2 regions of the Janthinobacterium sp. OK676 genome follow, and region 2 is predicted to be linked to the other one. Evidence: predicted binding sites of a transcription regulator. Region 2 holds the regulator's gene; the other holds the start of a gene.
The links. Region 2 encodes LexA, which represses DNA repair genes until DNA is damaged. Its sites were predicted from a motif close to ACTGTATNNNNATACAGT; they were not measured.
Positions count from the first base shown of each region.

Region 1: recA (recombinase RecA) is a predicted target of LexA. The motif match lies at 3,293-3,310, and genes of this name have one in related genera.

Region 1 is NZ_FNHA01000003.1:339,104-344,910, reverse strand. Features, by position in the region: gene BLU39_RS08420 (sodium:solute symporter family protein) at 1-577, opposite strand, end outside; gene BLU39_RS08415 (DUF4212 domain-containing protein) at 574-888, opposite strand; gene BLU39_RS08410 (sensor histidine kinase) at 881-2,428, opposite strand; gene BLU39_RS08405 (response regulator) at 2,425-3,159, opposite strand; gene recA (recombinase RecA) at 3,414-4,517, shown strand; gene recX (recombination regulator RecX) at 4,721-5,176, shown strand; gene BLU39_RS08390 (class I SAM-dependent methyltransferase) at 5,332-5,807, shown strand, end outside.
Region 2 is NZ_FNHA01000002.1:353,802-359,608, forward strand. Features, by position in the region: gene BLU39_RS05150 (replicative DNA helicase) at 1-1,014, opposite strand, end outside; gene rplI (50S ribosomal protein L9) at 1,150-1,605, opposite strand; gene rpsR (30S ribosomal protein S18) at 1,633-1,923, opposite strand; gene priB (primosomal replication protein N) at 1,949-2,248, opposite strand; gene rpsF (30S ribosomal protein S6) at 2,269-2,655, opposite strand; gene lexA (transcriptional repressor LexA) at 2,921-3,556, shown strand; gene BLU39_RS05180 (cystathionine gamma-synthase family protein) at 3,627-4,868, opposite strand; gene purF (amidophosphoribosyltransferase) at 4,976-5,807, opposite strand, start outside.

The sequences.
Region 1 (5,807 bases), on a different contig from region 2:
AATCCACGCCTGTGAAGCGCGAGGCGATCAGGCCGACGGCGTAGATCTGCGCCACCACATAGGTAAACGACACGATGATGGTGGCGGCCACGGCCACCACGCGCACGCTGGCGCCCCGCTTGTCGGTGCCGCTGCCGTAGCGGGCGGCGAGGAAATCGGGAATCGTGTATTGGCTGAACTTGCGCAGGTAGGGCGCGATCAATAGCGCCACCAGGCAATAGCCGCCCGTCCAGCCCATGATGAAGGCCAGGCCGTCGAAGCCGTTCAGGTACAGGCCGCCGGCCAGGCTGATGAAGCTGGCGGCCGAGATCCAGTCGGCGGCCGTGGCCATGCCGTTGAACATGGCCGGCACCCGGCGCCCCGCCACATAGTATTCGGTGACGTTCGAGGTGCGGCTGATGACGCCGATGGTGGCGTACAGGGTGATGGTGACGAGCATGAACAGATAGCCTATCCACGCGCGCGGCATGCCTTCCTGTTCCAGCACGGACAAGGCCAGCAGGAAGGCGGCGAAACCGGCCGTAAACAGCAGGTAGTAGCGGCTCAGCCGGGCAAAGAAGCTGCGCTGGCCGCTCATGCTCGCTCCTCGGCATGGAAGTCGCGGTCCAGGCGCCGCATGCGCCAGGCATAGAAGGCGATGATGGCCAGGTACACGAGCGAGGCGCCCTGGGCCGCCATATAGAAGGGCAGGGGCCAGCCGAACAGGTTCAGGTGCAGCAGCTCGCGCGCATAGAACACGGTCAGGAAGCCCGTCAGCAGCCAGACCAGCAACAGGATGGCCGTCAGGCGCCGCGTCTTGCGCCAGTGGATATCGCGGCGCGCCTGCAGCTCGGGGCTGGGCGCGTGCGATGGCCGCGGCGGAGAAACGGGTGGGCTCGGCTTATCCATACGTGATGTCATCCTCTTCTGGCGCCTCCGGCAACAGCAGGGCGATGCTCAGGCGCAGCAGGGTGCCCGGCAGTTTCGGCGACTGCGCGCGCGGATTGTTGAAAATATCGACTTCCGCGCCGTGCTGCTGGGCAATCTCGCGCACGATGGCCAGGCCCAGGCCGCTGCCGTCCACATTGCTGCCAAGAATGCGGTAAAAGCGCTCGAACACGTGGGCCCGCTCGGCCGGCGCGATGCCTGGGCCCGTATCTTCCACCTCCAGGATGGCCAGTTCCAGGGTGCTGCGCACGCGCACCGTGACGCTGCCGCCCGTCGGCGTGTAGCGCAGGGCATTGTCGATCAGGTTGCTCAGCAGCTCGCGCAGCATCATGGCATTGCCGGAAATCATGATCGAATACGCGGGCTGTTCGAAGCCCAGGTCGATATGCTGGGCAAACGAGGCTTGCACCCAGTCCTGCACCACGCCGCGCGCCAGTTCGCTCAGCTCGATCGGTTCGAACGCCGTGCCCGCCTGCGGCTGGTTTTCCGCGCGCGCCAGGGCCAGCAACTGGTTGACCAGGCGCGTGGCCGCTTCCGAACTTTTCGCCAGTTGCAGCAGCGAGCGGTGGATTTCATCGTGGTCGGTCTGGCGCAGGGCCAGTTCGGACTGCATGCGCATGCCGGCCAGCGGCGTCTTCATCTGGTGCGCCGCGTCGGCGATGAAGCGTTTCTGCATGTCGATCGACAGCGACAGCCGCGCCAGCATCTCGTTGAGCGAACCGACCAGCGGCGTGATTTCCTCGGGTACCTGGCCCGATTCGATGGGAGATAGATCGTCGGGCGGCCGCGCGCGTATGCGTTCCTGCAATTGCGCCAGCGGCGACAGGCCGCGCGCCAGGGCAAACCAGACGAGGGCCAGGATCACGGGCAGGATGATGAACTGCGGCAAGATCACGCCCTTGATGATTTCATTGGCCAGCTGGGCGCGCTTTTCCAGGGTTTCCGCCACTTGCACCAGCGCGCGGCTTTGCTCATCGTCGTTGCCGGAAGGAATGTCGAGATAGCTGAACGCCACGCGCACGGGCGTGCCGTGGATGGTGTCGTTGCGAAACAGCACCATGCCGCTGCGGTATTTGTCGGGGTCCTGCGGCGGCGGCAAATCGCGGTCGCCGGCCAGGTATTCGCCGCGCGGGCCCACCACCAGGTAATACAGGGTGTCGACATCGTCGCCGCGCAGCAAGTCGCGTCCGTTATTATTGCTGCCCTTTTCGTTCTTGTCGGGCGCGCGGCGCAGCATGGCGCCGTCCGCCTGCTTGACCTGCTGCGTGAGCACCGTCACGCTGTCTTCCAGCGCATGGTCGAACGGCTGATTGGCGATGCCCTTGGCCACCAGATAGGTGATGGCGATGCTCATCGGCCACAGCAGCAGCAGGGGCGCCAGCATCCAGTCGAGGATTTCGCCGAACAGCGAGTGCTCGATGGTGTCGTCCTGCTCCGTGGTGGGCGGCTCGAACCAGTCGTCGTCGTCCGGATCGTCCGCTGGCGCCTCGCGCGCCTTCACTTGCTGGCGGGTCCGCTGGCAGGGCTTGCCGACTCGCCCGCTTCGGCGTTCAGGCGCGCCGCTTCCGAGTATTTTTCCAGGCAATAGCCGAGGCCGCGCACGGTGGCGATGCGCACGCCGCCCACCTCGATCTTCTTGCGCAGGCGGTGCACATACACTTCGATGGCGTTGTTCGACACTTCCTCGCCCCATTCGCACAGATGGTCGACCAGCTGCTCTTTCGACACGAGGCGGCCGGTGCGGCCCAGCAAGATTTCCAGCAAGCCCAATTCGCGCGCCGACAGGTCGAGCATCTGGTCGTTGATGTAGGCGCTGCGCCCTACCTGGTCGTAGCTGAGAGGGCCGTGCTTGATGATGGTGGCGCCGCCGCCGGCGCCGCGGCGCGTCAGGGCGCGCACTCTTGCCTCCAGTTCCGACAAGGCGAACGGCTTGGCCATATAATCATCGGCACCGAGGTCGAGGCCATTGACGCGTTGTTCGATGGAATCGGCGGCCGTCAGGATCAGCACGGGCAGCAGCGAGGCGCGCGCGCGCAGGCGGCGCAGCACTTCCAGTCCGGACATTTTCGGCAGGCCCAGGTCGAGGATCAGCAAGTCGAATTCCTGGGTGGACAGGGCCGTATCGGCCTCCTGGCCCGTCTTGACGTAGTCGATCGCATAACCGGACTGGCGCAGCGAGCGGGTCAGGCCATCGGCCAGCACGCTGTCATCTTCGGCAAGTAAAATACGCATGGTGCACTTCCTATGCTTGCGGCGGTAGAAGCTTGTATTGTGTTTCATTTTCCGCAAGGTGGCGAATTTTTATGAAAATCCGCGGTTGTATTGATCTGTTTCAAAACAAATCCACGTTCCGCTTGCATTGATCACTGTTTTTTTATACAGTACTGTCTGTGTAAAGAATTTAACCCACTGGCGCTATCGCAGGCTGCACGGTTCACGTAGATGCGTCACGCGAATCCGCAACTGTAGAACGGCTGAAAGAACATATGGACGATAAAAAAGCTGTAGTACCCGCATCGGAAAAAGCCAAGGCGCTCGCCGCCGCACTGGCGCAGATCGAGAAGCAGTTTGGCAAAGGTTCGGTCATGCGCATGGATGCCAGCGCACCGATCGAAGAAGTGCAAGTCGTGTCGACCGGTTCGCTCGGCCTCGATATCGCGCTGGGCGTGGGCGGCTTGCCGCGCGGCCGCGTGGTGGAAATCTACGGTCCGGAATCGTCGGGTAAAACCACCTTGACCCTGCAAACCATCGCCGAAATGCAAAAACTGGGCGGCACGTGCGCCTTTATCGACGCCGAGCATGCGCTGGACGTCGGTTACGCGCAAAAGCTGGGCGTGAACCTGCACGAATTGCTGATCTCGCAACCGGACACGGGCGAGCAGGCACTGGAAATCTGCGACGCCCTCGTGCGTTCGGGCAGCGTCGACCTCGTCGTCATCGACTCCGTGGCCGCGCTGACGCCACGCGCCGAGATCGAAGGCGACATGGGCGATTCCCTGCCAGGCCTGCAAGCGCGCCTGATGTCGCAAGCCCTGCGCAAGCTGACCGGCTCCATCAACCGCACCAATACCCTGGTCATCTTCATCAACCAGATCCGCATGAAGATCGGCGTGATGTTCGGCAGCCCGGAAACAACCACGGGCGGCAATGCGCTGAAATTCTACGCCTCCGTGCGCCTCGATATCCGCCGCACCGGCTCGATCAAGTCCGGCGATGAAGTGATCGGCAACGAAACCAAGGTCAAGGTCGTCAAGAACAAGATCGCGCCACCGTTCAAGGAAGCGCACTTCGATATCTTGTACGGCGCAGGCACTTCGCGCGAAGGCGAAATCCTGGACCTGGGCTCGGATGCCAAGATCGTGGAAAAATCCGGCTCGTGGTACAGCTACAACGGCGAACGCATCGGCCAGGGCAAGGACAACGCCCGCGCCTTCCTGCAAGAGCGTCCGGCGCTGGCCCGCGAAATCGAAAACAAGGTCCGCGCTTCGCTGGGCGTGCGCGAACTGCCGCCGCTGGCTGCTGAAAAGCCGGAAAAAGCCGATAAAGCCGCCGACAAGGCTGCCAAGGCTGCGGAAGCCAAGCCAGAGTAGGTCGGATTAGCGCGGCAAAGCCGCGCGTAATCCGACAACGCCACAGACGTCAACAATGTTGTCGGATTACGGCCCAAGGGGCCTAATCCGACCTACGCATGGCTTGCCGCAAGGTAGGACCATGATCGCCGTCCCGCGCTGTTGCGCCGGGCGGCGATTGTGTTTGGGTGACGTGATCGTGGAATGAAAGACAAGGTGGGTGTATGGCCGCAGTACAACTAAGCCTGAAGGGCAGGGCGCTACGCTTTTTGTCGATGCGCGAACACAGCCGCATGGAATTGCGGCGCAAGCTGCAGCGCCATGCGCAGGAGGGCGATGACGTGGAAGCCTTGCTCGACAGCCTGGAGCAAGCCAACTGGCTGTCGCAGGAGCGCTTTTCCGAGTCGCTGATCCACCGCCGCTCGGCCCGCTTCGGCAACAGCCGCATCATGGCGGAGTTGCAAAGCCATGGCATCGGCGGCGAAGCGCTGCAGGAACTCAAGGCGGGCCTGGCCGAAGGCGAAGTTGCGCGCGCCTGCGACGTATGGCGCCGCAAGTTCGGGCAAGTGGCGCAGGACGCCGAGCAGCGCAGCAAGCAGATGCGCTTCCTGATGCAGCGCGGCTTTTCCCAGCGCGCCGTACAGGTGGCCTTGAAGGGGCTGGAGCCCGACGAGGAATAAGGCCGGCCAGGGCGCGCCGGCCGCCTTCGCCGTGCCGCCACGAACTGCGCTTTCAAACGCCGTCTGTTTCCCGTATGGCGACGCCGCGCGATCGGGTATGCTGGCGCTCGAACGCTGTGCGATGCGTACAGTCCCCTGACCGTGACAGGATCGAGATGAGCAACTGGAATGCCGGCTATATGGCCGAAATTGCCTATACCTATGGCTATTACGAAGAATTGAATCCTCTACGCCTGCGGCTGCCCCTGCTGGCCGCCGGCCTGGCCTTGCCGGCCAGCGGCACGGCTTGCGAACTGGGCTTTGGTCAGGGCGTCAGCGCCAACATCCATGCGGCGGCGTCCGCCACGCGCTGGCATGGCAATGATTTCAATCCGTCCCAGGCCGCCTTTGCGCAGGAGCTGGCCAGCGCGGCCGGCGCCGGCGCGCAATTTACGGACGAATCGTTCGCGCAGTTTTGCCGCCGCGACGACTTGCCCGATTTCGACTTCATCTGCCTGCACGGAATCTGGAGCTGGGTTTCGGCGGAAAATCGCGCGCTGATCGTCGACTTCCTGCGGCGCAAGCTGAAAGTCGGCGGTGTCGCCTTCATCAGCTACAACACGCAGCCAGGCTGGGCCGCAATGATGCCGAT
Region 2 (5,807 bases):
GGCCGACATCAGTTGCAAGTAATCGACGATGATCAGGCCCAGCTTGCCGCATTGACGCGACAAGCGGCGCGAGCGGGCGCGCAATTCGATGGAATTGAGCGCGGGCGTTTCATCGATGTACAACTGCGCGTCGTTCATCTTCTGGATCGCATTCGTCAGGCGCGGCCAGTCTTCGTCGTTCAGGCGGCCAGTACGCAAACGGTGCTGGTCGAGCTGTCCGACGGAGCCGAGCATACGCATGGCCAGCTGGGCGCCGCCCATCTCCATCGAGAACACGGCCACGGGCAAGCCGCTGTCGATGGCCACGTTTTCGCCGATGTTGACGGAAAACGCCGTCTTGCCCATCGAAGGACGGCCCGCCACGATCACCAGGTCGCCCGGCTGCAGACCGGAGGTCATGCGGTCGAGGTCGATGAAACCGGTGGGCACGCCCGTGATTTCACTCTGGTTGTCGCGGCTGTACAGCTCGTCGATGCGCTCGACCACCTGCGTCAGCAGGGGCTGGATGGCGGTCCAGCCCTGGGCGCCGCGCGCGCCTTCTTCGGCGATGGCGAAAATCTTCGATTCGGCCTCGTCAAGCATCTGCTTGACTTCCTTGCCTTGCGGGCTGAAGGCCGTGCCGGAGATATCGTCGGCGACGGTGATGAGCTTGCGCAGCACGCCGCGGTCGCGCACGATCTCGGCGTAACGCCGGATGTTCGCGGCCGATGGCGTGTTTTGCGCCATGGCGTTCAGGTAAGCGAGTCCGCCCACGTCATCGGCCTTGCCGAGCTGGGTCAGGGTTTCAAAAACAGTAATGACATCGGCTGGCTTGGAAGCGTTAACCATCTTGACGATTTGCTCGAAGATGATGCGATGGTCATAGCGATAGAAATCCTCCGCATGCATGAAGTCGGCGATGCGGTCATACGCGGCATTGTCGCGCAGCAGACCACCGATGACGGATTGTTCTGCTTCGATCGAATGCGGCGGAATACGGAGGGAATCCAGTTGCGGATCAGAGGGGGCGTTCATGGCGCGAATTATACCCGCTTCGGCGTGCTGGCAAAAATAAAGGGCTGAAATTGAGCGAAAAAAAGGCCACAAAAAAGCCGGGCGAACCCGGCTTTTCATAGTGCGGCAATGCTTGCGGGCCAGGCCCGCAGACAATTACGCGTTCGCGTCTGGAACGACAGCGATAACAACTTCCACGACCACGTCGGTGTGCAGAGCAACCGAAACGTTGTGCTCGCCAACGATCTTCAGCGGGCCGGTAGGCATGCGGATTTGTGCTTTTTCAACAGCAAAACCTTGCTTGGTCAGCGCTTCAGCGATGTCGAAGTTAGTGACGGAACCGAACAGACGGCCATCGACGCCAGCTTTTTGAGCAACTTGAACGGTCAGGCCGCTCAGTTTTTCGCCCTGGGCTTGCGATGCGGCCAGTTTGGCGGCAGCAGCTTTTTCCAGTTCGGCGCGCTTGACTTCGAATTCAGCCACAGCGGTTGCCGTAGCACGACGTGCCAGGCGTTGTGGGATCAGGAAGTTACGTGCGTAACCGTCTTTGACTTTGACGACTTCGCCGAGGTTACCGACGTTAACAACTTTTTCTAACAGAATGATTTGCATAGTTCTTCTCCAGGAATATCTGACCGATTAAGCGTGGTGCAGATCGGTGTATGGCAGCAGCGCGAGGAAGCGAGCGCGCTTGATTGCGGTGTCGACTTGGCGCTGGTAGTGCGCTTTGGTACCGGTCAGGCGCGCTGGCATGATCTTGCCGTTTTCCTGGACGAAGTCTTTCAGCGTGTCGACGTCTTTGTAGTCGACTTGCTCAACGTGAGCTGCCGTGAAGCGGCAGAACTTCTTACGTTTGAACAATGGGTTTTGCTGTTTGCGTTTTTCTTTAAGCTTGAGCTTATTTTTGTCGAACTTTTTACCGAATGCCATGTCAGGCTCCTGTATCTAAAATGCGCTAGTCGGGAATGACTGCACTAAAATCAATGATGTGAAACACCAAACTCTTGCTGTTGCGGCTTTTTCTGGCCAGGAAACCCGTGAACTGATAGATCCCGCCCAAGCTTGCCTGACTGAACCGGCCTGAGATTTCGCCAGCGGCTAGCGCGGCAACATCAAACTCGGTCAAACGGGCAATCCCTGCTTCCATCTGCTGCGAACTGTGTTGCAATACTGCATTCACAATCGGCAGCCCTGCCGGGGTGTAGCGCAATATTTCGCGCTCGGCAATGATGGCGGTTACTTGTAGCTGGTTCAGCGCACGATCCTGGTCAAAAATTAAGCGGCTGCGGCTGGAGCGGCTGCTGGTGCTTCGGTGCGGTGGCTTTTGGCCGCGTCTTCGCGTTGTACCGATTTCATCATCGGCGAAGGAGCTGTTTCAGCTTTCTTCATTTTAACGGTCAGGTGACGCAACACGGCATCATTGAATTTGAATGCTGTTTCCAACTCGACCAGGGTCTCGTTGTCGCATTCGATGTTCAGGCAGATGTAGTGTGCTTTAGGCAGCTTTTGGATCGAGTAAGCCATTTGACGGCGGCCCCAATCTTCCACGCGGTGAACCGAACCGCCGCGGGTGGTTACGCTGGCTTTGTAGCGTTCGATCATCGCGGGCACTTGCTCGCTTTGGTCCGGATGGACGATAAAGACTATTTCATAATGACGCATGCAAACTCCTTCAGGTCGGATTGATAATCGCCCACCCCGGCGTCAAGACGGGTGTGGGAAGGTCAGCCGAAGATTATAACCGCCTTTCGCAAACTATTCAATCATTGCTTGCGCCGCGCCCACCAAGCCGCCCCTTTCTTGCCCGGATAGCAGTATTTCTTTCAAAATCACGCAAAAAGGCCGAAATCCCCTTGCATAGTGCGCGATACTGTACAAAAATACAGACTGTTCATATAGACAGCATTTTAGTATGCACCCACCGCTCATGATCAAGCTGACAGCACGACAAGAACAAATCCTGAACCTGATCAAGGACGCGATTGAAAACACGGGTTTTCCTCCTACCCGTGCCGAAATCGCCAATGAACTGGGTTTCAAATCGGCCAACGCGGCCGAAGAGCATTTGCAGGCCCTGGCCCGCAAGGGCGCGATCGAGATTTCGCCCGGCACCTCGCGCGGCATCCGCCTGATCGGCGCGGCCGCCGAAGCGCCGCCATCGAAAGTGCCGGCAGCGCTGCTGATGTCGCTGCCCCTGATCGGCCGGGTGGCGGCGGGCTCGCCCATCCTGGCGCAGGAAAACCTGGAAGCGAGCTACAACGTGGACCCTGCCCTGTTCTCGGCCAAGCCCGACTTCCTGCTCAAGGTGCGCGGCTGGTCCATGCGCGACGCCGGCATCATGGATGGCGACTTGCTGGCCGTGAAAAAAGTCGACAGCGCCAAGAATGGCCAGATCGTCGTCGCCCGCATCGGCGACGAAGTCACCGTCAAGCGCTACAAGAAGACGGGCTCCGTCATCGAACTGCTGCCTGAAAACCCGGACTTCAAGGTGATTACCGTGTCGCCGGAAGATGAGTTCGCCCTGGAAGGCTTGGCGGTAGGACTCATGCGCAGCTGGCATTAAGCTTTTAGCGTAAAAAAAGGGCCGCGACAGCATGACTGTCGCGGCCCTTTTTTACATTATGCGCGGCTGCTTATGCGTCCAGCGCATTGCTGAAATCCTCGAGCAGATCGGCCTCATCTTCGATGCCCACCGACACGCGGATCAGGGATTCGGCGATACCCATGCTGGCGCGACGCTCGGCCCCCATCTCGTAGAAAATCGTGTGGGCGACGGGAATGACGAGGGTGCGCGTGTCGCCGAGGTTGCTCGCTGGAATGGCCAAGTTCAAACGGTTGAGGAAATCGAAGCAGTCGATGCCGTCTTTCAGCTCAAAGCTGAACAGCGAGCCATAGCTGCGGAACAAGTCCGTCGCCAGCGCGTGCTGCGGGTGCGACGCCAGGCCCGGGTAATGCACGGCCGCCACTCTCGGGTCGGCGGCCAGCATGGTGGCCAGCGCCAGGGCGTTCGAGCAAGTGCGGTCCATGCGCAAGGCCATGGTTTCCGCGCCGACGGCGATATGGTGCGCCGCCTCCGGCCCCAGCGAGGCGCCGAAGTCGCGCAAGGCCTTGGCACGGATTTGCGCGATGCCCCATTGCGCGGGCGCCGCCTTTTTGTAATTCTCAAAGATATTCGGATATTGCGTCCAGTCGAACACGCCCGTGTCCGTCAAGCTGCCGCCCAGGGCATTGCCGTGGCCGCCGATCGATTTCGTCAAGGCATTGACCACCAGGCCCGCGCCCACGGCTTTCGGGCGGAACAGATATGGCGTCGTCATCGTGTTGTCGACGATGTACAAGATGCCTTTTTCGCGGCACAGGTCGCCGATTTTCTTCAGGTCGGCGATCTGCGTGCGCGGATTGGCGATGGTTTCCACGAACACGATGCGCGTGGCCGGCGTGATGGCGGCCGCCACGTTGGCCACGTCCGTGGCGTCGACGAAGGACACGCCGATACCCTGCCCCGTCACCGTTTGCCACAGGCTGTTGGTGTTGCCAAACAAGAAGGCCGACGACACGACATGGTCGCCCGCGCGCAGCAACGATTGCACCACGGCGCCGATGGCACCCATGCCGGTGGAGAAGCACAGGGTCGCCACGCCGTCTTCCATCTGGTTGACCTTGTCTTCCAGCGCGGAAACGGTCGGGTTACCCTGGCGGCCGTAGCGGAAGCCCGCTTCCTTGCCTTGGAACACGGACGCCAGCTGGCGCGCATCGGCGTAGCCAAAGGCAACGGAGGTATGCACGGGCTTGTGCAAGGAGCCGTGCTCGATGCCCTTGCGGCGGTCGTTATGCAGGATGGTGGTGGTGAAGCCGTAGTTTTTTTTGGTGGTCATGGTGGAAGTTCCAAAATACTCGTCTTGCCGCTTAACCCAAGGCAAGTGCTGGGGTCAGACCTGAAGGTCCGCCCCCAAAAAAAGCCCGGCATCGGCCGGGCAGGTACTTATGCTTCCGTTGTCGCCAGGTTCAGGTTCAGTTGGGAACGTGGCGTATCTTCGGGCGCTGCCGCCTTCGGATGGTGGCGCGCATATTCCAGGCGGTCCAGGTATTCCTGCGACACGTCGCCCGTCACGTAGACGCCATCGAAGCACGAAGCCTCGAAGTTCGTCAGGGCCGGGTTGACGTCGGCGATGGCCTGCTTCAGCGCGCCGATATCCTGGTAGACCAGGTAATCGGCCGTGATTTCGCGGCACACCTCTTCCGTCGTGCGGCCGTAGGCGATCAGCTCGTCGCGCGTCGGCATGTCGATGCCGTACACGTTCGGGTAGATCACCGGTGGCGCGGCCGAAGCGAAGATGACCTTCGTCGCACCGGCTTCACGCGCCATCTGCACGATTTCACGGCTGGTGGTGCCGCGCACGATGGAATCGTCGACCAGCAGCACGACTTTGTCCTTGAACTCGGACGGGATCGCGTTGAGCTTCTGGCGCACGGATTTCTTGCGCGCCGCCTGACCCGGCATGATGAAGGTGCGGCCGATGTAGCGGTTCTTGATGAAGCCTTCGCGGTACTCGATGTTCAGCGCCATGGCCAGCTGGATGGCGGCCGGACGCGAGGAATCGGGAATCGGCATGACCACGTCGATATGCACGCCTGGCAATTCGGCGCGGATCTTCTCGGCCAGGTATTCGCCCATTTTCAGGCGCGTGGCGTACACGGAAGCGCCGTCGATGACGGAGTCGGGACGGGCCAGGTAGACGAATTCGAACACGCACGGGTTCAGGCTGGCGTTGTCGGCGCACTGGGCGCTGTGCAATTGCTTGTCGGCGTCGATG